DNA from 4 places in the Streptomyces sp. NPDC002138 genome. Region 3 is predicted to be linked to each of the others. Evidence: riboswitches for the same ligand, from Rfam matches in the RefSeq annotation. Region 3 holds a riboswitch; each other region holds the start of a gene.
What was found. Region 3 has a riboswitch for cyclic di-AMP ahead of ABT084_RS07835 (LysM peptidoglycan-binding domain-containing protein). Riboswitches for the same ligand answer to the same signal wherever they lie in the genome.
Positions count from the first base shown of each region.

Region 1: another riboswitch for cyclic di-AMP. It lies ahead of ABT084_RS29640 (transglycosylase family protein); the one in region 3 lies ahead of ABT084_RS07835 (LysM peptidoglycan-binding domain-containing protein).
Region 2: another riboswitch for cyclic di-AMP. It lies ahead of ABT084_RS28540 (M23 family metallopeptidase); the one in region 3 lies ahead of ABT084_RS07835 (LysM peptidoglycan-binding domain-containing protein).
Region 4: another riboswitch for cyclic di-AMP. It lies ahead of ABT084_RS12090 (M23 family metallopeptidase); the one in region 3 lies ahead of ABT084_RS07835 (LysM peptidoglycan-binding domain-containing protein).

Region 1 covers NZ_JBEOXE010000060.1:191-7,344, forward strand. The annotation lists gene ABT084_RS29620 (Ppx/GppA phosphatase family protein) at 1-833, opposite strand, end outside; gene ABT084_RS29625 (DUF501 domain-containing protein) at 830-1,399, opposite strand; gene ABT084_RS29630 (FtsB family cell division protein) at 1,441-1,923, opposite strand; gene eno (phosphopyruvate hydratase) at 2,055-3,341, opposite strand; gene ABT084_RS29640 (transglycosylase family protein) at 3,595-4,302, opposite strand; cyclic di-AMP (ydaO/yuaA leader) riboswitch at 4,305-4,480, opposite strand; gene ABT084_RS29645 (transglycosylase family protein) at 4,756-5,784, opposite strand; gene ABT084_RS29650 (cytochrome P450 family protein) at 5,922-7,154, opposite strand, start outside.
Region 2 covers NZ_JBEOXE010000054.1:32,705-39,858, forward strand. The annotation lists gene ABT084_RS28530 (M16 family metallopeptidase) at 1-686, shown strand, start outside; gene ABT084_RS28535 (M16 family metallopeptidase) at 707-2,074, shown strand; cyclic di-AMP (ydaO/yuaA leader) riboswitch at 2,258-2,413, shown strand; gene ABT084_RS28540 (M23 family metallopeptidase) at 2,427-3,233, shown strand; gene ABT084_RS28545 (GntR family transcriptional regulator) at 3,417-4,082, shown strand; gene ABT084_RS28550 (HPr family phosphocarrier protein) at 4,299-4,580, opposite strand; gene ABT084_RS28555 (bifunctional acetate--CoA ligase family protein/GNAT family N-acetyltransferase) at 4,803-7,154, shown strand, end outside.
Region 3 covers NZ_JBEOXE010000008.1:166,146-173,299, forward strand. The annotation lists gene ABT084_RS07825 (LysR substrate-binding domain-containing protein) at 1-934, opposite strand, end outside; gene ABT084_RS07830 (dihydrodipicolinate synthase family protein) at 1,007-1,990, shown strand; cyclic di-AMP (ydaO/yuaA leader) riboswitch at 2,274-2,488, shown strand; gene ABT084_RS07835 (LysM peptidoglycan-binding domain-containing protein) at 2,493-3,311, shown strand; gene ABT084_RS07840 (hypothetical protein) at 3,305-5,299, opposite strand; gene ABT084_RS07845 (DUF5682 family protein) at 5,305-7,154, opposite strand, start outside.
Region 4 covers NZ_JBEOXE010000014.1:49,475-56,628, reverse strand. The annotation lists gene ABT084_RS12100 (aspartate aminotransferase family protein) at 1-1,087, shown strand, start outside; gene ABT084_RS12095 (tyrosine-protein phosphatase) at 1,151-1,957, opposite strand; cyclic di-AMP (ydaO/yuaA leader) riboswitch at 2,266-2,447, shown strand; gene ABT084_RS12090 (M23 family metallopeptidase) at 2,450-3,463, shown strand; gene ABT084_RS12085 (SGNH/GDSL hydrolase family protein) at 3,602-4,411, shown strand; gene ABT084_RS12080 (MBL fold metallo-hydrolase) at 4,511-5,737, shown strand; gene ABT084_RS12075 (sensor histidine kinase) at 5,988-7,154, shown strand, end outside.

The DNA.
Region 1 (7,154 bases), on a different contig from region 3:
ATCACGTCGACCCGGCCCGGGTGCATCACGCCGATCGTCGCGCGCTCCGCGTGCGTCTGCGTCAGCATCCGCTCGCTGATCTCGCGGACCGCCTCGTACGGGATCCGGCTGTGGTGGATCGCCCGCGAGTCGTACTCCGCCAGCCCCAGCGCGATGCCCGCGACCGTGGTCACCGAGCCCGCCAGGCCCACCAGCGTCCGCGCGTCGCCCAGCGGCACCGACTCGGCCGCCAGGTCCAGCGCGGCCTCGATGTCGGCCCGTATGGCCGCGACCTGAGCCCCGGTCGGCGGGTCGGTGACGACCCCGTCGACGACCAGGTGGCGTTCGGTCATCCGGACGCAGCCCACGTCGACCGAGCGCGCGGCGCGCACGTGGTCGTCGCCGACCACGAACTCGGTGGAGCCGCCGCCGATGTCCACGACGAGGTACGGCTTCGCCAGGTCGTCGCGGCCCGTCAGCGCCTTGGTGGCGCCGGTGAAGGAGAACTCCGCCTCCTGCTCACCGCTGATCACCTCGGGCTCCACGCCCAGGATGTCCAGCACGCCCCGGACGAAATCGTCCCGGTTCTCCGCGTCGCGCGAGGCCGAGGTGGCCACGAAGCGGACCCGCTCGGCGCCCAGCTCCTTGATCACCGCGGCGTACTCGCGGCAGGCCGCGAAGGTGCGCTCCAGGGCCTCCGGAGCCAGCCGGCCGGTCTTGTCCACGCCCTGGCCGAGCCGGACGATGGTCATCCGCCGGTCCAGCTCGATCAGCTCGCCCGTCTCCGGGGTGCAGTCGGCGACCAGCAGGCGGATGGAGTTCGTACCGCAGTCGATGCCCGCGACGCGCGTCACGCGCCGGTCTCCGGCTGCTCCGCCGTCTCCGGCTGCTCCGCCTTCTTCTCCGCGCACGGCGTGACGCAGGCGCCCTTGGCCCACCACTCGGGCAGCATCGCGAGGGCCTCGTCGCCGAACGGGTTCACGCCGGGACCCGCGGCCAGCGAGTGACCCACCAGCACGTGCAGGCACTTGACGCGGTCGGGCATGCCGCCCGCGCTCGGGAAGCCCTCCAGCACCTCGATCGCGTCGCGCCGGGTGATGTAGTCCTCGTGCGCGGCCCGGTAGGCGGCGGCCAGCTCCGGGTCCGTGGCGAGGCGCGCCTGCATCTCCTTCATCACGCCGTTGGCCTCCAGCGTGCCGATGGCACCGGCGGCCCGCGGGCAGGTCAAGTAGTACAGCGTGGGGAACGGCGTGCCGTCGGGCAGTCGCGGGGCGGTCTCGACCACGTCGGGCTGCCCGCAGGGACAGCGGTGCGCGATGGCGCGCAGTCCGCGCGGCGGGCGGCCGAGCTGCTGCTCGAACGCGGCGATGTCCGCGTCCGTCGGCTCGGTCCGTGCGGTCTGGGGCGGGGGCGTCTGCATGCCTGGGGTGCGTCTTTCGGTAAGAGGTCGGTCGGTGAACGTCATTCGGCGGGGCGGTCGGCCTTGTCGATGCCGTCCCAGACGTTCGAGTACCAGGGCCGGTCGGCCGTCGCCGTGCCGGTGCCGCGGTGCTCCGCGGCCTCGGAGTCGACCATCGTGAAGCCGGTCTCCCCGGGCCGTACGTAGTGCAGGTGGCGGCGCGCCTGCTGCTCCGCGTACGCCCGGTCCTGCCAGCGGGCCTTCTCGTCGCGGAGTTCGTCCAGCCGCTTGCGCGCCCGGTCGGCGGTCCGCTGCTGGTCCGCGATCTCCGAGCGCTGGGAGACGTACTGGCGCATGGGATACGCGAGGGCGACGACCAGGGTACAGAGGACCAGCACCAGCAGCGCGGCCCGGCCGGTCAGCCGGCTGCGCCGGACCTGACGCCGCGACTGCGAGCGGTAGACGTGGGCCGCGGTCCGCTCACCGAGCTGCTTGAGCCTGGTAGCGGTCGAGAAGGTGGAGAACCGATCCCGGTTCCCGGCCATTGACCCCGCCTCCCCTGGTGCGCGCACACAGCAATACGTCCCCGCACACGGTACGGGACCGAGCGCGGGGACGTACGGAGGCTGTCAGGCCCCGCGGGGATTAACCCCGCGGAAGCCGGTCCCGAAGGAGATCAGCCCTTGAAGCGCGGGAAGGCGGAGCGGCCCGCGTACACCGCGGCGTCGTCGAGGATCTCCTCGATGCGCAGCAGCTGGTTGTACTTGGCGACGCGGTCCGAGCGGGCCGGGGCGCCGGTCTTGATCTGGCCGCAGTTCACGGCGACGGCGAGGTCGGCGATGGTGACGTCCTCGGTCTCGCCGGAGCGGTGCGACATCATGCACTTGAAGCCGTTGCGCTGGGCCATCTCGACGGCGTCCAGGGTCTCGGTCAGCGAACCGATCTGGTTCACCTTGACGAGCAGGGCGTTGGCCGAGCCCTCCTCGATGCCGCGGGCGAGGCGCTCCGGGTTGGTGACGAAGAGGTCGTCGCCGACGATCTGGACCTTGGTGCCCAGCTTGTCGGTGAGGGTCTTCCAGCCGGCCCAGTCGTCCTCGTACAGCGGGTCCTCGATGGAGACCATCGGGTACGCGGAGACGAGCTCCTCGTAGTACTCGGTCATCTCGGCGGCCGAGCGGGACTGGCCCTCGAACTCGTACTTGCCGTCCTTGTAGAACTCGGACGCGGCGACGTCGAGCGCGAGCGCGATGTCCTTGCCCGGGACGTAACCGGCCTGCTTGATGGCCTCGACGATGAGGTCGAGCGCGGCGCGGTTGGACTCCAGGTTCGGCGCGAAGCCGCCCTCGTCGCCCAGACCGGTCGAGAGGCCCTTGGTGTGCAGGACCTTCTTGAGGGTGTGGTAGACCTCGGCACCCCAGCGAAGGGCTTCGGAGAAGGACTCCGCGCCGATCGGGGCGATCATGAACTCCTGGATGTCGACGTTGGAGTCGGCGTGCGACCCACCGTTGAGGATGTTCATCATCGGAACGGGCAGCAGGTGCGCGTTCGGGCCGCCGAGGTAGCGGAAGAGCGGGAGGTCCGAGGCCTCGGACGCGGCGTGGGCCACGGCCAGGGAGACGCCGAGGATCGCGTTGGCGCCCAGGGAGCCCTTGTTGTCGGTGCCGTCCAGGTCGAACATGGCCTGGTCGATCAGACGCTGCTCGGTGGCGTCGTAGCCGACGAGCTCCGGGCCGATCTGCTCGATGACGGCGAGGACGGCCTTCTCGACGCCCTTGCCCATGTAGCGGTTGGGGTCACCGTCACGAAGCTCGATGGCCTCGAATGCACCGGTGGAGGCGCCGGACGGAACTGCAGCACGGCCGGTGCTGCCGTCGTCGAGGCCAACCTCGACCTCGACCGTGGGATTGCCTCGGGAGTCCAGGATTTCCCGGGCTACGACGACGTCGATGGACGGCACGAGCATCTCCTTCTGGGATGTGACGCTGGGTGTGCGGTGGCGTGTCAGGCCGTGGGACGGCCTTGCCGCTTAGAGCCTAACCGGCTCCGGGCACTCGGTCGGCCGACCAGCCGCTCCGTGGGATGAAAAAGGGTCTGAATACCCCTCTTACGTGACATACGGCAACGCCTGGGCGGGATGCCGGCCCCGGACGCACCACCGCCCGGCGCGTGAGGGGATACGCGCCGGGCGGTGGGGAACGCGAGTGTTACCGCGGGATTCAGCTGAGCTTCAGCTTCTGCCCCGGGAAGATCAGGTCGGCGTCCTTGACGATGTCCTTGTTCAGCTCGAACACCTGCTGCCAGCCGCCCTTGACGCCGTTCGCCTGGGCGATGGTGCCGAGGGTGTCGCCCGACTTGACCTCGTAGGAGCCGTTGCCCGTCTTGGGAGCCTCGGCCGCCGGGGCGGACTTGGTGGGGGCCGGGGTCTCGGCGCGCTCGGAACGGGTGACCGGGGCCTCGGGGCGCTTGGTCTCCTGCTTCGGCTCGGCCTTCTTCTCCGGCTTGCTCTGCGGCTTCGGCTTGCTGGGGGTCTCGGCCGAACCACCGTTGTAGGAGGAGCTCGACAGGCCCACGCCACAGGACGGCCACGCGCCCTTGCCCTGGCCCTTGAGGACCTTCTCGGCGATGGCTATCTGCTGCGACTTGGTGGCCTGGTTGGCCTGCGGGGCGTAGGCCTTGCCGCCGTAGGCGGCCCAGGTGGAGGACGAGAACTGAACGCCGCCGTAGTAGCCGTTGCCCGTGTTGATGGACCAGTTGCCGCCGGACTCGCACGCGGCGACGGCGTCCCACTGGGAGGCGGTCGCGGCGCTCGCGGCGCCGGCGGTCATCAGCGGAGCCGCCACGGCGACACCGGCGACACCGACGAGGGTGACGACACGGGTGGCCTTGGAGGCGCGACGGTGCTTGCCCTTGCCGGAAAGCAGCATGGTTTTCTCCTCACCGACGCCTGCGAAGTGAGCTGTCGGGTTCGGGCGGATGAGTTGCCCGGTCGCGCACCGAGGAGGTGCGCGGCTTAACCCCAAGCCGGTTCCGTGACCATCTCTCAATGGCCGGTTCCGGCACTTACCTTGGTTCCCCCGCTCCTGCCTTCGGCGCTTGCGCGACGACTGTTTCCTCCGTCCGCCGGCAGGATTCGGCGATGCGGTCGAAGGAGCCCGCGGTGGCGAGCGATTCAGAAGGTAGACAGGTCTCTCCCCGATGTTCAACGAGGGACATCGGGGAGAAACGGGCCCTACTTGCGCTCCCGGGGCGGGTGTTTGCGCAGGTGAGAGCGGGGTTTCCGGCAGTCGCCGACCAGGACACGCCAGTTGAACGGAAGAGATGCATGTCTCACTTGCACGAAAGGGACATACACGGCGATCTTCCCGCCCTAAGTGCCCCTATTTATGGCTTAGATCGAGATTCTGCCCCGGGGTGATCAGGTCGGCATCATGCCCGATGACCTGCTGATTGGCCTCGTAAAGGGCATTCCAGCCACCCTCGACTCCCTTGGCCTTCGCGATGGCCGTCAGGTTGTCGCCGCTCTTGACGGTGTACGTCGGGTCCGACAGGGCGTCAGGGGCGTTCGGAGCCTCGGCGGCGGGCGTTCCGCGGTGCTTTCCGCCACCCTCGCCCGTTTCGCCCTGCGGGAGGGCCACGGAGCCGGAAGGCGTCGACGGGGCCGCCGGGTTCGCCGGGGTCGAGGTCGCGGGAGCCGGAATGCCGGACGGCGAGGTCGACGGGCCGGTCGGGAGCGCCGGGGTGCCGGGCGTGGCCGGAGCGGGCGTGCCCGTGTGCCCCGTCGGCGCGCCGGGGCCGCCGGACAGCGGGTCCGGGGCCGGCATGACGGGCAGTACGGAGGTCAGCGGGGAGTCGGGCATCGCCGGCGGGGCGCTGGGCGAGGTGGTGGCCCCGGGGATGTGACCGGTCGAGGTCGGCGTCGACGCGGGGGCCGGGCCGCCGACCGGAGCCGGGGTGCCCTCGGGGCGCACCGGGGTCGGCGCGACCGAAGCGGAATGGCCGGGCGTGCCCGGATCGACGGTGGGCGCGGGGCCGGTGCGGGTGAGTCCCGAGGACTCCCCGCACAGCGGCCAGGCCTGCGGCCCCTGCGAGGCGAGCACGCGCTCGGCGATCGCGATCTGCTGCGAGCGACTGGCGAGGTCGGGCCGCGCCGCGAACTCCAGCCCGCCCGCGCTCTTCCACTGCTCCAGGGTGAACTGGAGGCCGCCGTACGACCCGCTGCCGAAGTCGGCGCTCCAGGTCCCGCCGCTCTCGCACTCCGCCACCCTGTCCCAGGTGGTGGTCTCCGCCGCGTTCGCGCCGGAGGCGGCGAACAGCGGTAGAGCGAGTGCGGAGCCGGCGACTCCGGCGGTGACGACAAGGGCGGGGACCTGACGGGGGCGTCTGTGGCGGCCGTTCCCGGAACGCATGAGGGTGGACCTTTCGCGTGGCGGTGGGGGGCGACGCGAACCTAGCCGGGTTCGAACGCTTGTCACAAGTCGATGATGCGCAGATCACGTCGAGGTCACAGAGTTGACTCTGCGTCAGTTGAGGCCCATGGAAGGGTTTATTCCGCATCTGAAACGTTTGGGGGTGTGAAGCGGACGGGAAGCGTGCGCAGGCCACGCATGATCAGTCCGCCGCGCCAGCGCAGCTCCTCGGGGGGAATGGCGAGTTCCAGATCGGGTAGACGCGTCAGCAAACTCGCGAGCGCCGTCTGGCCCTCCAGCCGGGCCAGCGGAGCGCCCAGACAGTAGTGGATGCCGTGTCCGTATCCGAGGTGCTGATTGTCGGTCCGCGAGAGGTCCAGGGTGTCCGGATCCTCGAACCGCGCGGGGTCGCGGTCGGCCGCCGCGAGGACCACGAGCACCGGATCGCCCGCCGGGACGTCCTGGCCGCCCAGGGTCAGCGGCTCGGTCGCATAGCGCCACGTCGCCAGCTCCACGGGTCCGTCGTAGCGGAGCAGCTCCTCGATCCCGGTCGCCAGCAGAGCGGACTCGCCGGCGGAGAGGGACTCCTGGAGGAGCGCGCGCTGACGCGGGTTGCGCATCAGGGCGTAGGTGCCGTTGCCGATCAGGTTGATGGTGGTCTCGAACCCGGCGAAGAGGAGCACGAAGCACATGGCGGTGGCCTCGGCCTCCGTCAGATGGTCGCCGTGGTCGCTCGCCCGGATCAGGTCCGAGATGAGGTCGTCGCCCAGGTCGTCGCGCTTGCGGTGGATCAGCTCTCCGAGATAGGCGCGGATCTTCTTCACGGAGCGGGCGACGCCGCCGCGCGGCCCGCCGCCGTGGCGGATCATCATCCCGGCCCAGTCGCGGAAGTCGTCCTGGTCCTCGCGCGGTACGCCGAGCAGGTCGCAGATGGCGTAGATGGGGAGCGGAAAGGCGAACTCGTGGATCAGGTCGGCCTCCCCCTTCTCCGCGAAGGCGTCGATGAGCCGGTCGGTCAACTCCTGGACCCGCGGGGCGAACTCGGCGACCCTGCGCGGGGTGAACGCCTTCGACACCAGGCGCCGCAGCCGCGTGTGGTCCGGCGGGTCGATGTTGAGCAGGTGCGTCATCAGGCCCGCGCTGCGCTCGCCGGGAATGCCCGTCTTGCCCGGCTCGGCGTGGTGCACCGGGTTCTTGCTCAGCCGCTGGTCGGCGAGGGCCTGCCGGGCGTCGGCGTACCGGGTGACCAGCCAGGCCTCGACCCCGCTGGGCAGCTTGGTGCGGTGCACGGGTGCGTGCTCGCGCAGCCAGGCGTAGGCGGGATACGGGTCGGTCGCGAACTCCCACGTGAAGAGTTCGGGTCCGGCGGC
Region 2 (7,154 bases), on a different contig from region 3:
TCGGCACCATCCCCTCGCACGACGGCAAGCAGCCGCCGCGCGACGGCGCGCTGCCCGACACCATGGGCGGCCAGCTGCGCGAGGAGATCGTCGAGGAGGTCCCGGCCCGCGCCCTGATGGCCGCCTACCGGCTCCCGCACGACGGCACCCGCGACTGCGACGCCGCCGACGTGGCGCTGACCATCCTGGGCGGCGGTGACTCCTCCCGGCTCCACAACCGCCTGGTGCGCCGCGACCAGAGCGCCGTGGCCGCCGGTTTCGGCATGCTGCGCCTGGCCGGCGCGCCCTCGCTCGGCTGGCTGGACGTCAAGACCTCCGGCGGGGTCGAGGTACCCGACATCGAGGCCGCCGTCGACGAGGAACTCGCGCGGTTCGCCGCCGAGGGCCCGACGGCCGAGGAGATGGAGCGCGCGCAGGCCCAGCTGGAGCGCGAATGGCTGGACCGGCTGAGCACGGTGGCCGGCCGCGCCGACGAACTGTGCCGCTTCGCGGTCCTCTTCGGCGACCCGCAACTGGCGCTCACCGCCGTCGGCCGCGTCCTCGACATCACCGCCGAGGAGGTCCAGGCCGTGGCCGCCGCCCGCCTGCGTCCGGACAACCGCGCGGTGCTCGTCTACGAGCCGATCGCGGCCGAGGACGCCGAGGAAGCCGCCGAGAACGACGAGAACGAAGGGGTGGAGCAGTGAGCGACACCGCAGCCGTCACGATGACCTTCCACCCCCAGCCGCAGCCCGGCGAGGCCAAGCCGTGGGCGTTCCCCGCCCCCGAGCGCGGCGCGCTGGCGACCGGCCTGACCGTGCTGCGCTGCCACCGGCCCGGCCAGCAGGTGGTGGCCGTCGAGATCAACCTCGAAGCCCCGCTGGACGCCGAGCCGGCCGGGCTGGACGGCGTGGCCACCATCATGGCCCGCGCGCTGTCCGAGGGCACCGACAAGCACTCCGCCGAGGAGTTCGCGGCCGAGCTGGAGCGCTGCGGCGCCACCCTCGACGCGCACGCCGACCACCCGGGCATCCGGGTCTCGCTGGAGGTCCCGGCCTCCCGCCTGGCCAAGGCCCTGGGCCTGCTCGCCGAGGCGCTGCGCGCCCCCGCCTTCGCCGACTCCGAGGTCGACCGCCTGGTGCGCAACCGGCTCGACGAGATCCCGCACGAGCTGGCCAACCCGCAGCGCCGGGCCGCCAAGCAGCTCTCCCAGGAGCTGTTCCCGGCCACGCTGCGGATGTCCCGCCCGCGCCAGGGCACCGAGGAGACGGTCGCCCGGATCGACTCCGCGGCCGTACGCGCCTTCTACGAGGCCCACGTGCGCCCCGCCACGGCCACCGCGGTCGTGGTCGGCGACCTGACCGGCATCGACCTGGACGCCGTCCTGGCGGACACCCTCGGCACCTGGACGGGCAACGCCGCCGCGCCGCTCCCCGTGCCGCCGATCACCGCGGACGACACGGGCCGCGTGGTCATCGTGGACCGGCCGGGCGCGGTCCAGACGCAGTTGCTGATCGGGCGGATCGGCGCGGACCGGCACGACCGGGTCTGGGCGCCCCAGGTGCTGGGCACGTACTGCCTGGGCGGCACCCTGACCTCCCGTCTGGACAAGGTCCTGCGCGAGGAGAAGGGGTACACGTACGGCGTGCGCGCCTTCGGGCAGGTGCTGCGGTCCACGGCCGACGGCACCGGCGCGTCGATGCTCGCCATCAGCGGGTCGGTGGACACCCCGAACACCGGCCCGGCGCTGGACGACCTCTGGAAGGTGCTGCGCACCCTCGCGGAGGGCGGCCTGACCGACGCCGAGCGGGACGTGGCGGTGCAGAACCTGGTGGGCGTCGCCCCGCTCAAGTTCGAGACGGCCGCGTCCGTCGCGGGGACCCTGGCCGACCAGGTCGAGCAGGGCCTGCCGGACGACTACCAGGCGCAGTTGTACGCGCGGCTGGCAGAGACGGGCACGGTGGAGGCCACGTCGGCCGTCGTCAACGCCTTCCCGGTGGACCGTCTCGTCACGGTCCTGGTCGGCGACGCCGCGCAGATCGAGGCGCCCGTGCGGGCCCTCGGAATCGGTGACGTGAGCGTCGTCGCCAACTGAGCGTGCGAGGAGGGGTTCTGGTGGCTTGACCACCAGAACCCCTTTTGTCCGTTTGGTGGAGAGGTTGCTTCTATGTCACGTGACGTAGGTAACAATGGGGCGTGTGTGTTTGGTGATTACCGGATGATCCGCCTAGCGTCGGCCGTGCTGTCCGTCAGTTGTACGCGCCGCACTCGCGGCACCGGGCAGCGATCGCCGAGTCCCCGTCAGGCGCGAGCCTGGGGAGCCGGGGACCCACAGTCCCTGGGGTGAATCGGACCGTCTCGCGAGAGAGGGCCCGTAGGAGACCTTCCTGCTCCGAACCCGTCAGCTAACCCGGTAGGCGAGAAGGAAGGAAAGGATCAGCCCCTTCATGGCGTTCGGCAGCTCTCGTGCCTCCTCCTCCGGCGGCAAGCACCGCGGTTCCAGCCGTCTGAGCCGGAAGACCGCAAGCGTCGCCGGCATAGCCGCCCTCGCCGCCACCGGCGTCGCGGCCACCCTCGCCGCCCCGGCCTTCGCCGCGGACAACCACAGCAGCACCCCTCCGGCCGACTCGAACATGAAGGCCGTCGTCGCCCCCGACCTCGCCGGTGACCTCGAGGCCCAGGCCGACGCCCAGCGCAACGCCGCCGACGCGACCGCCCTCAGGGTGCAGGCCGAGAACGAGGCGCGGACGAAGGCGGCCGAGGCCAAGCGGATGGCCGAGGCCAAGGTCAAGGCCGAGCGCGAGGCCAAGGAGCGTGCGGACCGCGAAGAGGAGCGCAAGCGCCTCAACGCCTTCGTGACGCCGATCGAGGGCTCCTACGTCAGCACCCAGTACGGCGTCGGCGGCAGCATGTGGTCCTCCGGCAGCCACACGGGCATCGACTTCCACGCCGGTGTGGGCACCGTCGTGCGCGCCGTCGGCGCGGGCGTCATCGTCGAGGCCGGCAACGGCGGCGCGTACGGCAACAACATCGTCATCAAGCACAACGACGGTACGTACACCCAGTACGCGCACCTCTCCCGGCTGAGCGTCTCGGCCGGCGAGCAGGTCACCGCCGGGCAGCAGATCGGCCTGTCGGGCGACACCGGCAACGTCAGCGGCGCGCACCTGCACTTCGAGGCCCGCACCGGCCCGTCGTACGGCTCGGACATCAACCCGCTGACCTACCTGCGGGCCCGCGGCGTCAACATCTGATCCCGCCCGCACGGCAGCGTCCCGAAGGCCCCGGCTCATCGAGCCGGGGCCTTCGCGTCGTGCGCGCGGCGCCGGTGGCCCGTCGTGGTCGCTCATTTCCGCCCGTCCTCGGAAAATATCGCGTGTTGCAATAGAGTCGACGCAATGGAATCGGCGGCAGCGGTATTCAGCGGAGGTCCGGTCTTGCGAATTCCCGCGCACGCGGTTTGTACGGCGATCCGCGACGACATCGTTTCCGGGGTCTTCGGACCGGGCGTCCGGCTCACCGAGGAGGTGCTCGCCCGGCGTTACGGAGTCTCCCGCGTCCCCGTCCGCGAGGCCCTGCGCACCCTGGAGTCCGAGGGCTTCGTCACCACCCGCCGGCACGCGGGCGCCTGTGTCGCCGAGCCCACCGAGCAGGAGGCGGCCGACCTGCTGGAGGTCCGGATGCTGCTGGAGCCCCTCGCCGTGGCCCGCGCCGCCCACAGGCGCGGCGAGGCGCACCTCAAGGTGCTGCGGGGGCTGGTCAGGCTGGGGCAGGAGCGGGCCAGGAGGGGGCAGGGGGACGATCTGCGGGCCCTGGGGGGCTGGTTCCACGAGACGCTCGCGCAGGCCTCAGGCAGCCCCGGCCTGATCGCGCTGCTCACCCAGATGCGGCACAAGGTGGCCTGGATGTACGTCGTGGACGCCCCCGTGCGGCCGGTGGAGTCCTGGGCGGAGCACGGCGCGATCGTGGACGCGGTGGCGCGCGGCGACGCGGAGCGGGCGCGGGCGCTGACCGCGGCCCACGCGGACCGCGCGGCGGGGGCGCACCGGCTGCGCGTGAGGACTTCGCAACCTGCCGTAAACACGGCGAGCGGCGGCCTTTAACACGGCGCGTATACAAAGGACGGGTGGGGCGGCTATTTCCGCTTCCCTTTATGACGCCACGGATATCGGCGGCCGGAAGTCGGAAGTCGGCGGTGGATGTCGCGAGTGGATATTCGCGCCCCGGCCGGATGGTCTGGAAAAGCCGCGGAGCCGTGGCCCCCGGGGTTCCGGGAGCCACGGCTCCGCCGTGCGTGGTGCGGGGGCCGGGCCCCGGGGTCAGACGGTCTCGGGGAGCTCTTCGAGGCCCTCGGCGACCAGCTTGGCCAGACGGTCGAGCGCGGCGTCCGCACCCTCGGCGTCGGACGCGAGGATGATCTCCTCGCCGCCCTGGGCGCCCAGGCCCAGGACCGCGAGCATGGACGCGGCGTTGACCGGGTTGCCGTCGGCCTTGGAGATCGTCACCGGGACGCCGGAAGCGGTCGTCGCCCGGACGAAGATCGAGGCGGGACGAGCGTGCAGGCCCTCGGCCCAGCCGACGTTGACGCGGCGCTCTGCCATGGTGATGCCCTTCAGGTTCCAATGGTTGTCTAGACCAGTCTCTCACGGCGCTCTGAATGCTCCGGCCGACTTCCGACCCCCATCCGCCTGCCGTTCGGCCCTCCTCAGCTTGCACTGGTTCGTCCCGGCTCGCCTAGCGCGCCGCGCGCACGCCCCCGGGCCGATGCGGCCCCGGCGACCGCTCTTCCGCCCTCGCCCCAAGGCAGGCTCTAGGGTGGCCTCATGACCACCGCGTCGGACCCCTCGTACCCGGCCCACTGGGAAGCGGACGTCGTGCTGCGCGACGGCGGCACCGCCCGGATCCGCCCCATCACGACCGAGGACGCGGACCGCCTGGTCAGCTTCTACGAACAGGTCTCGGACGAGTCGAAGTACTACCGCTTCTTCGCCCCGTACCCCCGGCTGTCCGCCAAGGACGTGCACCGCTTCACCCACCACGACTACGTGGACCGGGTGGGCCTCGCGGCCACGGTCGGCGGCGAGTTCATCGCGACCGTGCGCTACGACCGGATCGGCGCCGACGGCCGCCCCGCCTCCGGGGCCGCCGACGAGGCCGAGGTCGCCTTCCTCGTCCAGGACGCCCACCAGGGCCGCGGGGTCGCCTCCGCCCTCCTCGAACACATCGGCGCGGTGGCGCGCGAGCGCGGGATCCGCCGGTTCGCCGCCGAGGTGCTGCCCGCCAACACCAAGATGATCAAGGTGTTCAAGGAGGCCGGCTACGAGCAGAAGCGCAGCTTCGAGGACGGCGCGGTCCACCTCACCCTCGACCTCGAACCCACCGCCGAGTCGCTCGCCGTCCAGCGCGCCCGCGAGCAGCGGGCCGAGGCCCGCTCCGTCCAGCGCCTGCTCGCCCCGGGCTCCGTCGCCGTGATCGGCGCCAGCCGCACGGGAACCGGCGTGGGCGCCGCCGCCCTGCGCAATCTGCGCGACAGCGGATTCGACGGCGCGCTGTACGCGGTCAACGACGCCGTGACCTCCGACCTGCTGCTCGGCGTACGGGCGCACCGCACGCTCGGCGGCATCGGGGAGCCGGTCGACCTCGCGGTGGTGGCGGTTCCGGCCGAGCGGGTCCCCGAGGTGGTCGCGGACTGCGGGGAGCACGGGGTGCAGGGCCTGGTGGTGCTCTCGGCGGGGTACGGCGAGAGCGGGCCCCTCGGGCTCGAGCGCCAGCGGGAGCTGGTGCGCCAGGCGCGGACGTACGGCATGCGCGTCGTCGGCCCCAACGCCTTCGGCGTGATCAACACCGCTCCCGGGGTCCGGCTCAACGCCTCGCTGGCGCCCGCGCCGACCCCCGAGCCGGGGCGGATCGGGCTCTTCACCCAGTCCGGGGCCATCGGGATCGCCCTGCTCGCCGGGCTGCTGCGGCGCGGCGAGAGCCTGTCCTCCTTCGTGTCGGCGGGCAACCGGGCGGACGTCTCGGGCAACGACATCCTCCAGTACTGGTACGACGACCCGGCCACGGACGTCGGCCTGCTGTACCTCGAAACGCTCGGCAACCCGCGCAAGTTCACCCGCATCGCCCGGCGCACGGCACTGGTGAAGCCGGTGGTGGTGGCCAAGGGGGGACGCCACAGCGGGGTCACCCCGGCGGGGCACGCGGTCCCCGGCACCCGGCTGCCCGACGCCACCGTCTCGGCGCTGCTGCGCCAGGCCGGGGTGATCCGGGTGGACACGGTGACGGAGCTGGTGGACGTGGGCCTGCTGCTCGGGTCCCAGCCGCTGCCGAGGGGGCCGCGGGTGGCGATCCTCGGGAACTCCGAGTCGTTGGGCGTGCTGACGTACGACGCCTGCCTGACGGAGGGGCTGCGGCCGTGGCCGCAGCTGGACCTGACGACGGAGGCGACTCCGGAGGACTTCCGGGTGGCGCTGGTCGCGGCGCTGGCCGCCGATGCGAACGATGCGGTGATCGTCACGGCGATTCCCGCCGTGGGGCGGCAGGATCTGACCGGTGGGCTCGCGGTGGCCATCCGGCAGGCGCTGGCCGAGGTTCCGGGCAAGCCGGTGGCCGTCGTCCACGTGGAGCTGGGCGCCCTGGCCGAAGCCCTCTCAGCGGCCACGACCCTCCGCCCCGCCCCGGCCGCGGGCGGCCCCGCCCCGGCCGCCTCACACGCCGGCGGGGCCGCGAGCGTCGCCTCACACGCCGGCGGGGCTGGGTTTGCCTCCGGAAGGGCGTTCTCCGGCGCGGGGGCGGGGGCACATTCAGCCCGCCCGGCGTTTGAGGGCCCGCCGGAGGCAGGATCGGGCGGCGCGGGCCCGCACCCGCGCTCCACCGCGGCGCACGCGGCGACCTCCGCGTCGGAGCGGGACGGCGGGGGCGGGAGGGTGCCGGCCTATCCCGCGGCCGAGCGGGCCGTGCGGGCGCTCGCGGAGGCCGTCCGGTACGCCCACTGGCGGCGCGCCGCCGCCACCCCCGGCCGCGTGCCCGAGTTCGACGACATCGACGAGAGCGGCACGGCGGCCCAGCTGGCCGCCCTGCTCGACAAGAGCGACGCCGCAGCCCTGACCCTCCCCGACGACGAGACCCGGGAGCTGCTCGCCCGCTACGGGATCCACGTCCGCCCCACCCTCCCCGCC
Region 3 (7,154 bases):
CGGCCCCGCTCCGGAAGGCGATCTTCGTACGCCGCTCCATCGGCAACCGGGTGAGGCGCACCCCGGGCACGGCGGGCATCCCGGACTCACCCGGCGCCCCGGACACCGCGGGCCCGACGGACCCGACGGACCCGGTCACGCCGAGCTGCGGTACGACGGCCACCCCCTGCCCGGCCGCGACCAGGGCGAGCACGGTCGCGAAGTCGTCCACCCGGTGGCGCTCCCGCGGGGTGAAGCCGGCGGCCTGGCAGGCCCGGACGGTCATGGCGTGGCAGAGGGTGCCGGGGGTCGCGGTGATCCAGGGCGCGCGGCGGTGGGCCCGCAGCAGCGCGCCCTGATCGGGCCCCGCGGCAGGGGTGGAGGCAGGGGCCGGTTCGGGACCGGGGGCCGCGGGGCCGGGCGGGGCCGGTTCCGCGAGGTACATCGCCTCACGGAACAGCGGCTCGGCCGTCAGGCCCGGCTCCTCGGGCGCGGGAACGAAGTCGTACTCGTGGACCAGCGCCACATCCAGGTCACCGGCCCGCAGGGCGTCCGCGACGGCGGCGGGGTCGGTCTCCGAGACCATCGCCTCGAGGGCCGGGTGGCGCCGGGCGAGGGTGACGAGGGCCGCGGGCACGATGGCCCGGGTCGCGGTCGGGAAGGCACCGACGCGCAGGGCCCCGGCCGGCCCGCCCCGGGCTTCGGCGAGATCCGCCTCGGCCTGTTCCAGGCGCTCCAGCACCGCTTCCGCGTGGCCGACCAGATGGTGACCGGCGGGGGTGAGCCGGACCCGGCGGCCGGTGCGCTCCAGCAGGGGCAGACCCGCCTCGCGCTCGAGGACGGAGAGCTGCTGGGAGACGGCCGAGGGGCTGAAGGCCAGCGCCTCGGCGACGGCGGCGATGGTGCCGCGGCGGGCGAGTTCGCGCAGCAGGCGCAGGCGGCGTAGGTCGAGCATCGGCTCAGCTTACGGGTAGGGAAAGAAATGCGAACTGGACCCGATGCTCGGGGTCCGGCCACCCTCGTACCCATGGCGCAGAAGCAGCAGACGGCACAGGACACGGTGGCCGGACCCGCCCACCCCACGACCCCCGCCCACCCCACGACCACCTCCCACCCCACAACCCCCTTCCTGCACGGCATCCACGTACCGCTCATCACCCCCTTCGACGCGTCCGGCGGCGTCGCCCTGGACGCCCTGGAGGCCCTGGCCCACGAGGTGCTCACGGCGGGCGCGACCGGCATCGCCGCCCTCGGCACGACCGCCGAGGCCGCGAGCCTGGACGAGGCGGAACGCGACGCGGTCACCGAGGTGTGCGCCCGGGTCTGCCGGGAGCGCGGGGCGTTCCTGAGCGTGGGGGCGGGGAGCAGCGGCACCCGGGCGAGCGAGGCCGCGCTGGAGCGGCTGCGGCGGTGGCCGGAGGCCCGGGCCGCGCTGGTGACCGTCCCGTCGTTCGTGCGGCCCTCGGCGGCGGGGGTGCTGGCGCACTTCGAGCGGCTGGCGGCGCTCGCTCCCGTACCGCTGATCGTCTACCACATCCCCTACCGGACCGGTCAGCCCCTGCACGCCCGGGCGCTGCGGGCGCTCGGGGCACTGCCCGGGGTCGCGGGGGTCAAGTACGCCGTGGGCGGCATCGACGAGGACACGGTGGCACTGCTGGGCGAACTGCCGGACGGGTTCACGGTGATGGCGGGCGACGACGCGTACGTCTCGCCCCTGCTCGCCCTCGGGGCCGGCGGCGGGATCCTGGCCTCGGCACATCTGGCCACGGACCGGTTCGCCGCGCTCGACGCGGCGTGGCGGGCGGGTGACGCGGTGGGGGCCCGGGCGCTGGGGCACGCGCTGGCCCGGCTGTCGGCGGCCGTGTTCACCGAGCCGAATCCGGTGGTGCTGAAGGGGGTGCTGCACGCGCAGGGGCGGATCCCGACGCCCGATGTGCGGCTGCCGCTGCTGCCGGCCGGCCGGACCTCGGTGCGAGAGGCTTTGCGCCGGCTCGCGGAGCTGCCTGAATAAGTATGTATGGGTGATTTGCCCTTGAATGCGGTAGGGGCGGGCCTCCGGTGATGTGAGTCACGCCGGACGGCCCCCCTCCAAGTCCCCCGCGAGGCCTGCGGAACGCGTAATTCCGGGCGCCGCAATGAAATTCGGCATTCCCCGCCCGGCACGGCCGGGATGAATTCCACCGGCCGGTATCGATATACCGATCACCGCGTGGAATTCAAGTCCTTGCTCCCTGCCTCCCCCCTCGCTTACGGTCACCGCAATCCGGGTGGACCGCCAAATCCTGCCGCCACCCGGGAACCCATCCCACTCACGTACGGCAGGAGCGGGGGAACCAGGTAGGCCGCCGGTCCGGATCTTGAATCCGGACGGGCTCGGGGTGAAGTCGCGCCACTGACACGCATGTCTCCTTCATGTCTCACGCATGTCTGGAACATGCCGTGCCACGGCGCGGCCGGACAGCTCCCGTCCGAACCCGACAGCTCACCTCGCAGGCGACGGAGAGGAATTCGCCATGTCCGCAACGGGCAAGCACCGCCGTCCCAAGACCAGCCAGCTCGCCCGACTGCTCGCCGTCGCGGGCACCGGTGGCATCGCACTCGCTCTCCCCCTGATCAGCGCTTCCGGCGCCGAGGCCGCGCAGCCGGCGGCCCAGCCGGCCACGACCACCACCTCGGCCGCGGCCTCGGTTTCGACCTCGGTTTCGACCTCGGTTTCCGGCGTTGCCGCAAAGGCGGCCGCACCCAAGATCTATTCCGTGGTGGCGGGTGACACCCTTTCCAAGATCGCACAATCGCATTCCGTGAGCGGCGGCTGGAAGAAGCTGTACGAGGACAATCGCGCGGTGGTCGGCAGCGACCCGTCGGTCATTCGGCCGGGCACCAAGCTGACGATCGGCGGCCCGGCGAAGGCGAGTTCGGGAACGGCGGCCGCCACGACGGCGCCCGCGGCGCGGGGTTCCGCGGCCGAGCCCGCCCGGGCCGACCGTTCCGCGCGGCCCACCACGCTGTTCGCCAACAACCTCGACGGCTGGATCCGGCAGTCGCTGGAGATCATGGCCCAGCACGGAATTCCCGGTACCTACGACGGAATTCGCCGCAACGTGCTGCGCGAGTCCTCGGGCAACCCCCTCGCGATCAACAACTGGGACTCCAACGCGGCGGCGGGCATCCCCTCCAAGGGCCTCCTCCAGGTGATCGACCCCACCTTCCGGGCGTACCACGTGCCCGGAACCGCGGCCGACTCCTACGACCCGGTCGCGAACATCACCGCGGCCTGCAACTACGCCGCCGCCCGCTACGGCTCGATCGACAACGTCAACAGCGCCTACTGAGCCGAAGCACACCAGGACGCGGCCACCAACGACCGCTGCGCGGCGTGCAGATGGGTGGCCGCGGCCAGCCAGGCCCACGCGTAGCGGTCAGCCCCGGGATCGACGAGGCGGCCGAAGACGTCCCGGGAGCGCCGGTCCGCCTCGGCGGCCAGCTCCGCGGTCAGCTCCCCGGCCGCCGCGAACCCGGCCCGGCGCAGCGGTTCCGGACCCCCGGCCGGGGCGAGATCGCCCCGCGCCGCCTCCGCCACCGCCCGGCGGCCCCCCGCGACCCCGGATTCCAGCAGCCGTCGAACCCGCCAGAGCGGTGAGTCGCGCAGCGGATCCGGGGTCGTCGGCAGGTGCGGAGTGTTCGGCATGGGCGGTACGGGCGGTACGTCCGGTACGCCCGCGGCGGGTCCCGGGGCTCCGGCCGGGAGGTGGGCCCCCTGGAGCCGGTCGTAGCCGAGGTCGGCCCGGCCCAGCCACTCCGGCGGCAGCCGCAGCGTGTACGCCGCTCCGGGCACCGGGCCGACGGCGAGCGGGCGCAGGGTGGCGGCCCGGTCCGGATCGGGCCGCCCCAGCACGCGCAGCGCCATCCCGGGACGCTCCGCGAGGCGGCGCAGGTTCGCGGTGTGCGGCAGCTCCGGGTGCGGATGGGCCGGGACCAGGCCGATCAGCGGCGCGTCCGGACGTACCGAGCCGTCGGGCGACAGCTCGCGCACCAGCAGCCGGTCCCCCGCCGGGCCGACCACCAGCACGTCACAGCCGAGCAGCCCGGGGTCGGCGGTGGGCCACCCGGTCGCGGAGCCGGCCAGGGCCCGGGCCACCGCGTCGGCGGCCGGGCGGGCGAAGAGGGCGGCCGCGGCCGGTTCCGCGCTCCAGTCGATCCCGCGCAGCGGAGTCGCCCGTACCCCGCGGCCCGCACCGAGGCGGCCGTCCTCGGAGACCGTGGCCCCCGACACCAGCAGACCGCCCCGCGCCAGACCGGCGTGGTCGAGGGCGGCGCCGCCGAGCGCCACGGAGGCGGATCCGGCGCCACGGGCCCGGGCCAGGCCGCCGGGGCGGACGTCGGCGAGGGTGTAACGGGCGCCGTCGGAGCCGACGAGGTGGGTGACCACTCCCCCGTGCCCGGCGGCGGAGAGCACCGGCTCCCGGCACAGACCGTGCACGCGCAGGCTGCCGCCGGAGCGGTAGCCGCGCCGCGCACCGCCGGGGTCCGGCACCGCGGCGGTGTACAGCAGCTCCCGGAAAGCTCCGGTCAGCTCGGTCAGGCGCTGGGCCGCACTGCGCTCGCGGGCGGCGCGCAGCCCGCGGACCACCCGGAGCGCGGCAGCCTCGGCGCGCGGCAGCCCCGCGAGGCGCGCGGTGTGGGCGGCCCGGAGCAGCTCGGCCTGGACGACGGCTCCGCCCGCGGGGACCCCCGCCGCCAGTGCCACGGCGGCCGCCTCCCACAGGGCCGCGGCGGCCACCACCTGCGCGGCGGTCAGCGGGGGTTCGGGCTCGAGTGCGGGTGGGAGTTCCGGTTCCGGTTCGGCGGCCGGCTCGGAGGGGGTGCGGGGTGCGGTGGTGCCGGGCTCGTGACGGTCCTGGACGGCGGACCCGGCTCCCGGATCCGGCTCTTCCGGTTCCGCGGCGGGTTCCTTTTCCGCGGCGGGTTCCTTGGGTTCGGCGAGCGGGGACACCGCGAGGGCCGCGGTGCGGTGGAGGCAGCGGGGGTTCAGGAGGCAGCTGCAGGTGGCCTGGCCGGGATCGGTGACCGTCCCGGAGGGTCCGGGTCGCAGGGTGACCAGGGCGTCTTCGCCGAAGCGGTAGGAGACGCTCCCGTCGGCCGCCGTGAGGGCCGGCGGACTGCCCGCCGCGCAGGTTTCGACGGTGGCGTCGAGCTTCTTGCGCAACCGGGGGCTGAGCTGCCCGACGGCCTCGGCGAGCACGTCGGCGGCCACCGGCGCGAGCGCGGCGGCCCGATCGGTGCCGCCCGCTCCGGTGCCGGCCGTATCGGTGTCGGGGATGGGGATCACGGGCGGTCTCCACGGAGGCGGTCGCCGACCCAGCGGGCCAGGGCGAGGGGGCTGAGGGCGGCCACCGGCATTCCGGCCGCGACGAGTTGCCGGGCGACCGGGACGGAGTAGCGGGGCGTACCGGAATCGTCGAGGGCGGCGCAGCCCATCAGACGGGCCCCCGAGGCGGCCAGCGCGCGGACCTCGCCGAGCAGCCCGCCGAGCGGCCCGCCCTCCTCGAAGTCGCTGACCACGACGACCAGCGTGCGGCTCGGCACGGTGATCAGCGAGCGCGCGTGCGCGAGCCCGGCGGCGATGTGCGTACCGCCGCCGACCCGTACTTCGAGCAGTAGCGACAAGGGGTCCTCGACCTGGCCCGTGAGGTCAACCACCTCCGTGGAGAAGGCGAGGAAGTGGGTGGAGAGCATGGGAACTCCCGCCAGTACGGCGGCGGTCAGCGCGGACCAGACGACCGAGGCCTCCATCGAACCGGAGACGTCGACGACGAGGATCAGCCGCCAGTCGGCCTCGCGGTTCACCCGGGTGCTGAACACCGGCCGTTCGGGTACGACGACCACCCGGCCGTCGTCCAGCCTGCGGGCGTGCGCCAGATTGGCCCGCAGGGTCCGGGGCAGGTCCAGCATGCCGCCGGGGCGGCGGGTGGGGCGCGGGGTGGACAGGCCCGAGAGGGCCGGGCGCAGCCGGGTGGCCAGCTCCTTGCGCACCTCCTCGACCAGCCGTTTCACCAGGGGTCGCAGCCTGGCGAGCTGCTGTTCGGGCAGCCCTCCGGCGAGGGAGAGCACCGAGGTGAGCAGCTCCACGGAGGGCCGTACGGAAGCGGGGGCGAGCTGGGTCAGTACGTCGGTGCGGCCCGCTCCGGCGGCCGCGGCGAGCACCTCTTCCCGTACGTCGGTCCCGAAGAGCGCTTCCAGCTCCTCGGCCCACTCGCGCGCCGTGGGGAACGAGGCCTCGCGGCCGCCGCCGCTCCCACCGCCGTCGAGGTCGCTCGCGCCCTCGCCGCGGCCGGCGCCGTACAGCTCGTCCAGGGCGTGGGCGTAGCGGCGGGCTCCGGCGGAGAGCCGGTCGTGGTGGCGGCCCAGGAGCAGGCGCCAGCGGTCGGGCGGGGTGAGCCGGTGCGGGGCGGCGGGCTCGGGGCGGGGGTCTCCCGCCGGGGCGGGCACGGGGGTGGGGACGGTCGCGGGGGTTCCGGCGGTGCGGGGGACGGGCAGCGGTACCGGCAACGGGAGCGCCGCGAGGGCGGCGAGGCCCGCGGCGTCCGCGGCGGCCCACCGGGCCAGCAGGGCGGGCGGCGCGTCGAGGGACAGGTCGATCCGGTCGCCGAGGCGTTCCGTGACGGTGTCCAGGAGCCGGTCGCGGGCCGCCGGGGCGAGGGCGTCGAAGCCGCCGCGCAGGGCGGGGAGCCGGTCCAGGAACTCCTGGTCGGCGAGGCGGTCGATGCGGTCCAGGAGGGGGGTGAGGGCGGCCGGGGAGGAGTCGAGGAGCGGGCCGGCGGCGGTGAACAGGCCCGCGAGGCGACGGGTGAGCGCGCGGCGGCCGTCGGCGGTGGTGGCGCTGTCGATCCAGCCGGCCGCGCGGTCGCCGAGGTCCGCGGCGGGGTCCAGGTCGAGCAGGACCCGTACGGCGAAGGCCGCGCCCTGCATCAGCGGCGAGGCGGTGGCGGTACGGGTGCCGGTGGCGGGGCCGGTGCCGGTCAGGGTGGCGAGGGACGCGTCCAGCCGCAGCCCGAGGCGATGGGCGGCGGCCCGGTCCGCGAGGGCCACCAGGGCGGCCGCGTCGGCCGGGTCCTCGCTTCCGGCGAGGCCGGGCAGGGCGCGGACGGACGCGTCCAGCAGATCGGCGCCGAGGG
Region 4 (7,154 bases), on a different contig from region 3:
GCTGCCCGGGCTGCTGGCGGAGAAACTGCTGTCCTACAGCCCGCACCTGGACCGGGTCTTCTTCGGCAACAGCGGTACGGAGGCCGTGGAGACCGCGCTCAAGTTCGCCCGCTTCGCCACGGGCCGCCCCAGGATCCTGTACTGCGACCACGCCTTCCACGGGCTCACCACCGGCTCCCTGTCGGTGAACGGGGAGGCGGGATTCCGGGACGGGTTCGCGCCGCTGCTGCCCGACACCAAGATCGCGCTCGGGGATCTGGCGGCCCTGGAGCGCGAGCTGAAGCGCGGCGACGTGGCCGCCTTCGTGGTGGAACCGATCCAGGGCAAGGGGGTGCTCGAGGCCCCGCCCGGCTTCCTGCGCGCCGCGCAGGACCTGCTGCACCGGCACAAGGCGCTGCTGATCGCGGACGAGGTGCAGACCGGTCTCGGCCGGACCGGGGAGTTCTACGCCTACCAGCACGAGCCCGGGGTCGAACCGGACCTGGTGTGCGTGGCCAAGGCGCTGTCGGGCGGCTACGTGCCGGTCGGGGCGACCCTGGGCAAGGACTGGATCTTCAAGAAGGTGTACTCGTCGATGGACCGGGTGCTCGTGCACTCGGCCAGCTTCGGCTCCAACGCGCAGGCGATGGCGGCCGGGCTCGCGGTGCTCTCGGTCATGGAGAACGAAGCGGTCGTGGCCAACGCCCGCGCCATGGGCGACCTGCTGCGCGGCCGGCTCGCGGCGATGGTGGACGAGTACGAGCTGCTGCACGAGGTGCGCGGCCGGGGGCTGATGATCGGCATCGAGTTCGGCCGGCCGTCCTCGCTCGGCCTGCGCAGCCGGTGGACCATGCTCCAGGCGGCCCGCAAGGGGCTCTTCGCGCAGATGGTCGTCGTACCGCTGCTCCAGAAGCACCGGATCCTGACCCAGGTGTCCGGTGACCACCTGGAGGTGATCAAGCTCATTCCGCCGCTGATCGTGGACGAGGCGGACGTGGACCGCTTCGTGGGCGCCTTCCGGGAGGTCATGGACGACGCCCACGGCGGGGGCGCTCTGATGTGGGACTTCGGCAGGACCCTGGTCAAGCAGGCGGTCGCGAACCGCTGACCGCGGGCCGCCGCCCGGGATCCGGCCGACGGCCGCCCGGGCGGCCGTCGGATGTCGGCCGGGTCAGACGAGGAGCCGGTCGCGCAGCCGGCCGAGGGTCTCGGGCGTGAGTCCGAGGCCCTCGGCGACGTAGCGGTCGAGGCTGCCCCAGATCTCCTCCAGGGTCTCGAAGGCCGCGTGCAGGTACTCGGCGCGGGCGTCGAAGAGCGGGGCGAGCAGCTCCATCACCTCGGGCGAGCGGGCTTCGGCGGACTCGCCGCTGCGGCGCACCTTGTAGCGGCGGTGCGGAGCGTTCGACTCCAGGTAGTCCGCGACGATCGCCTCACGCTCGACGCCGAGCGCGAGCAGGGTGACGGCGATCGAGAGGCCGGCCCGGTCCTTTCCGGCCGCGCAGTGCATCAGGACCGGAACGTGGTCCTGGGCGAGGGCCTGGACGACCTGGCGGTGCTCCGCGGTGCGGGTGCGGACGATCTCCCGGTAGGAGTTGGCCATCCGGCGGGCGGCCTTGCCGTCGCCGAGGACCTCGCGCAGCTGCTCGACATCGCCGTCGCGCACCATCCGCCAGAACTCCGTGCCGTCCGCCGGGTCGGAGAGCGGCAGGTTGACGTTGCGCACGCCGGGCAGCTCGACGTCCGGGCCCTCGAGGGCGTGGTCGGCGGCGTTGCGGAAGTCGAAGACCGTGTGGAGACCGAGCGAGGCGAGGAATTCCGTATCGGTTTCGGTGGCATGTGCCAGATGTCCGCTTCGGAAGACCTGTCCTGATCTGACCCTCCGTCCATCGGCGGTCGGAAGCCCGCCCACGTCACGGAAGTTGCGCACTCCGGTCAGCTCCGGCTCCGTGGAGGGGTGCTGGGGTATCTGCTGGGTCACGGGGACTCCTCCGTATCGTCGTGGCATGTCCGGATTGCGCTACTTCAGGGTAACTTGCCGCAAGGGCCGGGGAGATCGGGCCGGGCCCCGTGAGCAGGATCATACGGTGACCGTGAGTGTGTGATCGCGAAAGCCGAATTGCCTTGCGGGGACGGTTGTTGCCGCCGGTGATTCCACGGAGGGTGACCGGAATTCCGTCGATCCCTCACCCGGGCCATTCCCTTGGGGAATTCACGGCTTGTTCCGTGCGTCCGGACGGAATACCTTCGCGTCCACCCGGATGGACCGCCTAATCCTGCCACCATCCGAAACCGCACCCGACGATTCACGCGCCCGGCAGGAGCGGGGGAACCAGGTAAGCCGCCGTTCCGGACGAGATCCCCTCATGGATCTTTCCTCCGGACGGCTCGGGGTGAAGCCGTGCACCTACGGCCGGACATCTCCAGTCCGAACCCGACAGCTCACCTCGCAGGCGACGGAGAGGAATTCGCCATGCCCGCAAAGGGAAAGCACCGCCGCCCGAAGTCCGCCGCGATCACCCGCGGATTCGTCGTCGCCGGGACCGGAAGCGCGGCGCTCGCGCTGCCGCTGATGGGCGCGGCGGGCGCGCACGCCGCCGCCACGTCCACCGCCACCTCGGCCACCGCCACCTCGGCCACCGCCGCGATTCCGGCCCAGGCGCGGCCGGCCCAGGCTCCGGTGGCGCTGCGGTCGGCGGCGGCGCAGACCTCCGCCGTGTACACCGTGGTCCCGGGTGACTACCTCTCCAAGATCGCCGCGGAGCGGCACCTGAGCGGTGGCTGGCAGCGCCTCTACGAGGACAACCACGAGGCCGTCGGCGCCGACCCGTCGCTGATCCACCCGGGGCTGAAGCTCACCCTGGGCAGCCGGGCGCAGGCCCCGGCCCCGGTCGAGGAGTCGGCTCCGGCCGAGCCGGCCCCGGTGGCGGGCGCCGGCGCCGACACGTCGGACGAAGGCGGCTCCGGGGAACCGGCCGCCACGACCGGCAAGGGTGCGGGCAAGGGCACCTCGGACGAGGCCGCCGGCTCCGGCACCGCGAAGGGCTCCGGCACCGGCACCGGCACCAAGGCCACCTCGGCCTCCGGCTTCGTCGCCCCGGTCTCCGCCTCCATCACCACCCAGTACCGGACCCCCGGCGCCATGTGGTCCAGCGGTTACCACACCGGCGTCGACTTCGCCGTGGGCACCGGCACCACCGTCCGCGCCGTCGGCGCGGGCACCGTGGTCTCCGCGGGCTGGGGCGGGGCGTACGGCAACGAGGTCGTCATCCGGCACGCCGACGGCCGCTACTCGCAGTACGGCCACCTGTCCCAGCTGTCGGTCTCGGTCGGCCAGAGCGTCACCGCGGGCCAGAGCATCGGCCTCTCGGGCGCCACGGGCAACGTCACCGGCCCGCACCTGCACTTCGAGATCCGCACGGGTCCGGGCTACGGCACGGACATCGACCCGCTGGCCTACCTCCGCGCCCAGGGCGTGAACGTCTGACGGCACCGGGGCACCTGACGGATTCCTCACTTATTCCTTACTGACCAGGTGGTATAGATCACGGTCCGTCAAGGCCTGCCTACGGTGGCGTAGGTCACGTCCTGGGGTGAAAGATGTCTTCTCGTGGCAGCGACAGCGATGACGACGAAGACGACGGCAAAGACGACGACAGTGAAGACGGCACTGCAGGGCATCGGCTCGTACGCGGCGATCGGGGACAGCTTCACCGAGGGGGTGGGGGATCCGGGGCCGGGGGACATCTGCGTCGGATGGGCCGACCGCCTCGCCGTGCTCCTGGCCGATCAGCGCGAGGAGCACGACTTCCGGTACGCCAACCTGGCCGTGCGGGGCAAGCTCCTGGACCAGATCGTGGCGGACCAGGTCCCCCGGGCCAAGGAGCTGGCCCCCGACCTGGTCACCTTCTGTGCCGGGGGCAACGACATCATCCGGCCCGGGAGCGACCCCGACGACGTGGCGGAGCGGTTCGAGGCCGCCCTCGCCGACCTGGTCGGCTCCGTCGGCCAGGTGATGATCACCACCGGCTTCGACACCCGCGGGGTGCCGGTGCTCAAGCACATCCGGGGCAAGGTGGCGACGTACTCGGCGCACGTCCGGTCCATCGCGGACCGGTACGAGTGCCCGGTGCTCGACCTCTGGTCGCTGAAGTCCGTCCAGGACAGGCGTGCTTGGGACGGCGACCGGCTGCACCTCTCGCCCGAGGGGCACACCCGGGTCGCGCTGCGCGCCGCCCAGGTGCTGGGGCTGGAGGTGCCCGCGGACCCGGACCAGCCGTGGCCTCCGCAGCAGCCGCGCGGCTCGGCCGAGGTCACCCGGGACAACATCCAGTGGGCGCGCGAGTACCTCGTTCCGTGGATCGGCCGGCGCCTGCGCGGGGAGTCCTCCGGGGACCACATGGCGGCCAAGCGCCCGGATCTCCTGCCGCTGTAGCGAGCCGGGGGCGGGAAGCGGAATCCTTCGGGGCCGGTGCGCGTTGGGATGGTGGTAGAACGTACGACCAGCCCTGCTCACTTCCTCTCTGGAGGCGCCTTGACCGGCTCCGGCCCCGGCTCCCGTCCCTTGCGTCCGCGGCTGCGCGCCCTGCGACCCGAAGCCTTCGGCGCGGATCCGTCCGGCGCGCGGATGGAGCGGATCCTGCGCTCGCCGAACTTCGCCGACGGCGTCTTCCAGAATCCAGTCGGGGCGAGGACCAGACCCTCCGGCTCGATGCTGGAATTCGCCAAGATCTACTTCCACAAGGAGCAGCGGGTCCGGCGCAATCCCGGCGCCCCCGTCCCCGTTCATCCGACCACCCTGGCCGATCTGGCGAAACCGCCGGTCAGCGGCCTGCGGCTGACCTGGATGGGGCACTCCACGGTGCTCGCCGAGATCGACGGGCGCCGCGTGCTGTTCGACCCGGTCTGGGGCGAGCGGTGCTCCCCCTTCCCCTTCGCCGGACCCAAGCGGCTGCACCCGGTGCCGGTGCCGCTGGCCGCGCTGGGGCCGGTCGACGTCGTGGTGATCTCGCACGACCACTACGACCACCTCGACCTGCCGACGATCAAGGCCCTGGCCGGTACGGACACGGTCTTCGCGGTCCCGCTCGGCGTCGGCGCGCACCTGGAGCGCTGGGGCGTCCCCGCCGACCGGCTGCGCGAGCTCGACTGGAACGAGAGCACCAAGATCGCCGGGCTGTCGCTGACCGCGACCCCCGCGCGGCACTTCTGCGGGCGGGGCCTGCGCAACCAGCAGTTCACGCTGTGGGCCTCCTGGGTCGTCGCGGGCGACGAGCACCGGATCTTCCACAGCGGTGACACGGGCTACTTCCCCGGGTTCAAGGAGATCGGCGCGGAGCACGGCCCGTTCGACGCGACGATGATCCAGATCGGCGCGTACTCCGAGTACTGGCCGGACATCCACATGACGCCGGAGGAGGGCATGACCGCCCACCTCGACCTCCAGGGCGGCGTCCCGCACGGCACGATGCTGCCGATCCACTGGGGCACCTTCAACCTGGCCCCGCACCCGTGGGACGAGCCGGGCGAGGGCACCCTGTCGGCCGCCGGCCGGGCGGGCGCCGCGATCGCGCTGCCCGTGCCGGGCCGGCCCTTCGAGCCGGGTGCGGCGGACGCCCCGGCCGAGCCGTGGTGGCGCCCGTTCGCCGGGGCGCCGACCCCCGTGGCCGGGCACGGCTCCGCGTCCCGGCCCGCCGCCGTGCGGTCCCGCCCGACGCCCGCCGCGGACCCGCGCGAGGAGCCGGAGGCCGTGGGCGGCTGACCCGGCGCGGCCGCCCCGCCGTGCGGCCGTACGGCGGGGGGCTCGCGGGGGAGCGTCGGGCGCCGGGGAGGCGCCCGAGGGGGTATTCGGGCTGTCGTGCGAGCGCTCCTTCCGGAGCGGGACGCACCCCGGTGAAGTTCCCCGACTGGCCGCCTCCGGAACGAGAACGCGGTCTAGCGTGGGTACTCGGTGATCAACACCGGGTCCCGGTACCGCGGGGACCCGGCCCCGTACCGTACCGAGGACGCCGATGTCCGGACTCCGCGCCGCCCGCCCCCGCCACTCCCCGTCGAGACACGCCGTCACCGGTCCGGGCCGGCAGATACGGCCCCAGCTGATCCGCGCCGCCGTGCTGCCCACCCTCGCCGCCGGGCTCAGCGGCGCCGCCGCGGTGATCTTCACCCTCCAGCTCGGCGGTGGCGCGGGCGAGCGCGACGCACGGCTGTGGCCGGTGCTGACCGGCTGCGCCCTGCTCGTCGTCGGCGCGCTCGCCGCCGCCCTGCTCGGCGCCCAGCGCGCGGGCAAGGCCGTGCGGGACCGCTGCGAGGCGCTGCGCCGGTCCAGCGCCCGCGGCCGGCAGGAGCTGCGGACCGTCGCGGAGCGGCTGGAGCGGGGCGAGGAACCGCCCCGGCCGCCGCGCGGTGGCGCCGTGGTCGCTCCCGGGACCGGCGCCGGGCAGGAGCAGGTGGACGAATTCTGGCTGCTCTCCCAGGAGTTGCGGGGCGCCCGGGAACAGGCGCACGCGACGCTGGTGCGGCTGGCCGGGCCCGGGATCCCCTCCGACAGCGACCGGAAGGTGGAGGTCTTCGTCAACCTCGCGCGCCGCCTCCAGTCGCTGGTGCACCGCGAGATCTCGCTGCTCGACGACCTCGAGGACACCGTCGAGGACCCCGACCTGCTCAAAGAGCTCTTCCACGTCGATCACCTCGCGACCAGGATCCGGCGTCACGCGGAGAACCTCGCGGTGCTCGGCGGCGCCGCCTCCCGGCGTCAGTGGACGCGGCCGATCGACCTCAGCGAGGTGCTGCGCTCCTCGGTGGCGGAGGTCGAGCAGTACACCCGGGTGAAGGTGGTGCCCCCGGCGGGCGGCACGGTGCGCGGGCACGCCGTCGCCGATGTGGTGCACCTGCTGGCGGAACTCGTCGAGAACGCGACGGTGTTCTCCGCCCCGGACACCGATGTCGTGCTGCGGGCCGAGCGGGTCACCGCCGGGATCGCCGTCGAGGTCGAGGACCGGGGCCTCGGCATGCCGCCCGAGGAGCAGCACCGGATGAACGCGCTGCTCGGCGACCCCGACCAGATCAACGTCCGGCAGCTGCTGGCGGACGGCCGGATCGGCCTGTTCGTGGTCTCGGCGCTGGCCCGCAGGCACGGGATCGCGGTCGAGCTGAAGTCCAACATCTACGGCGGGGTGATG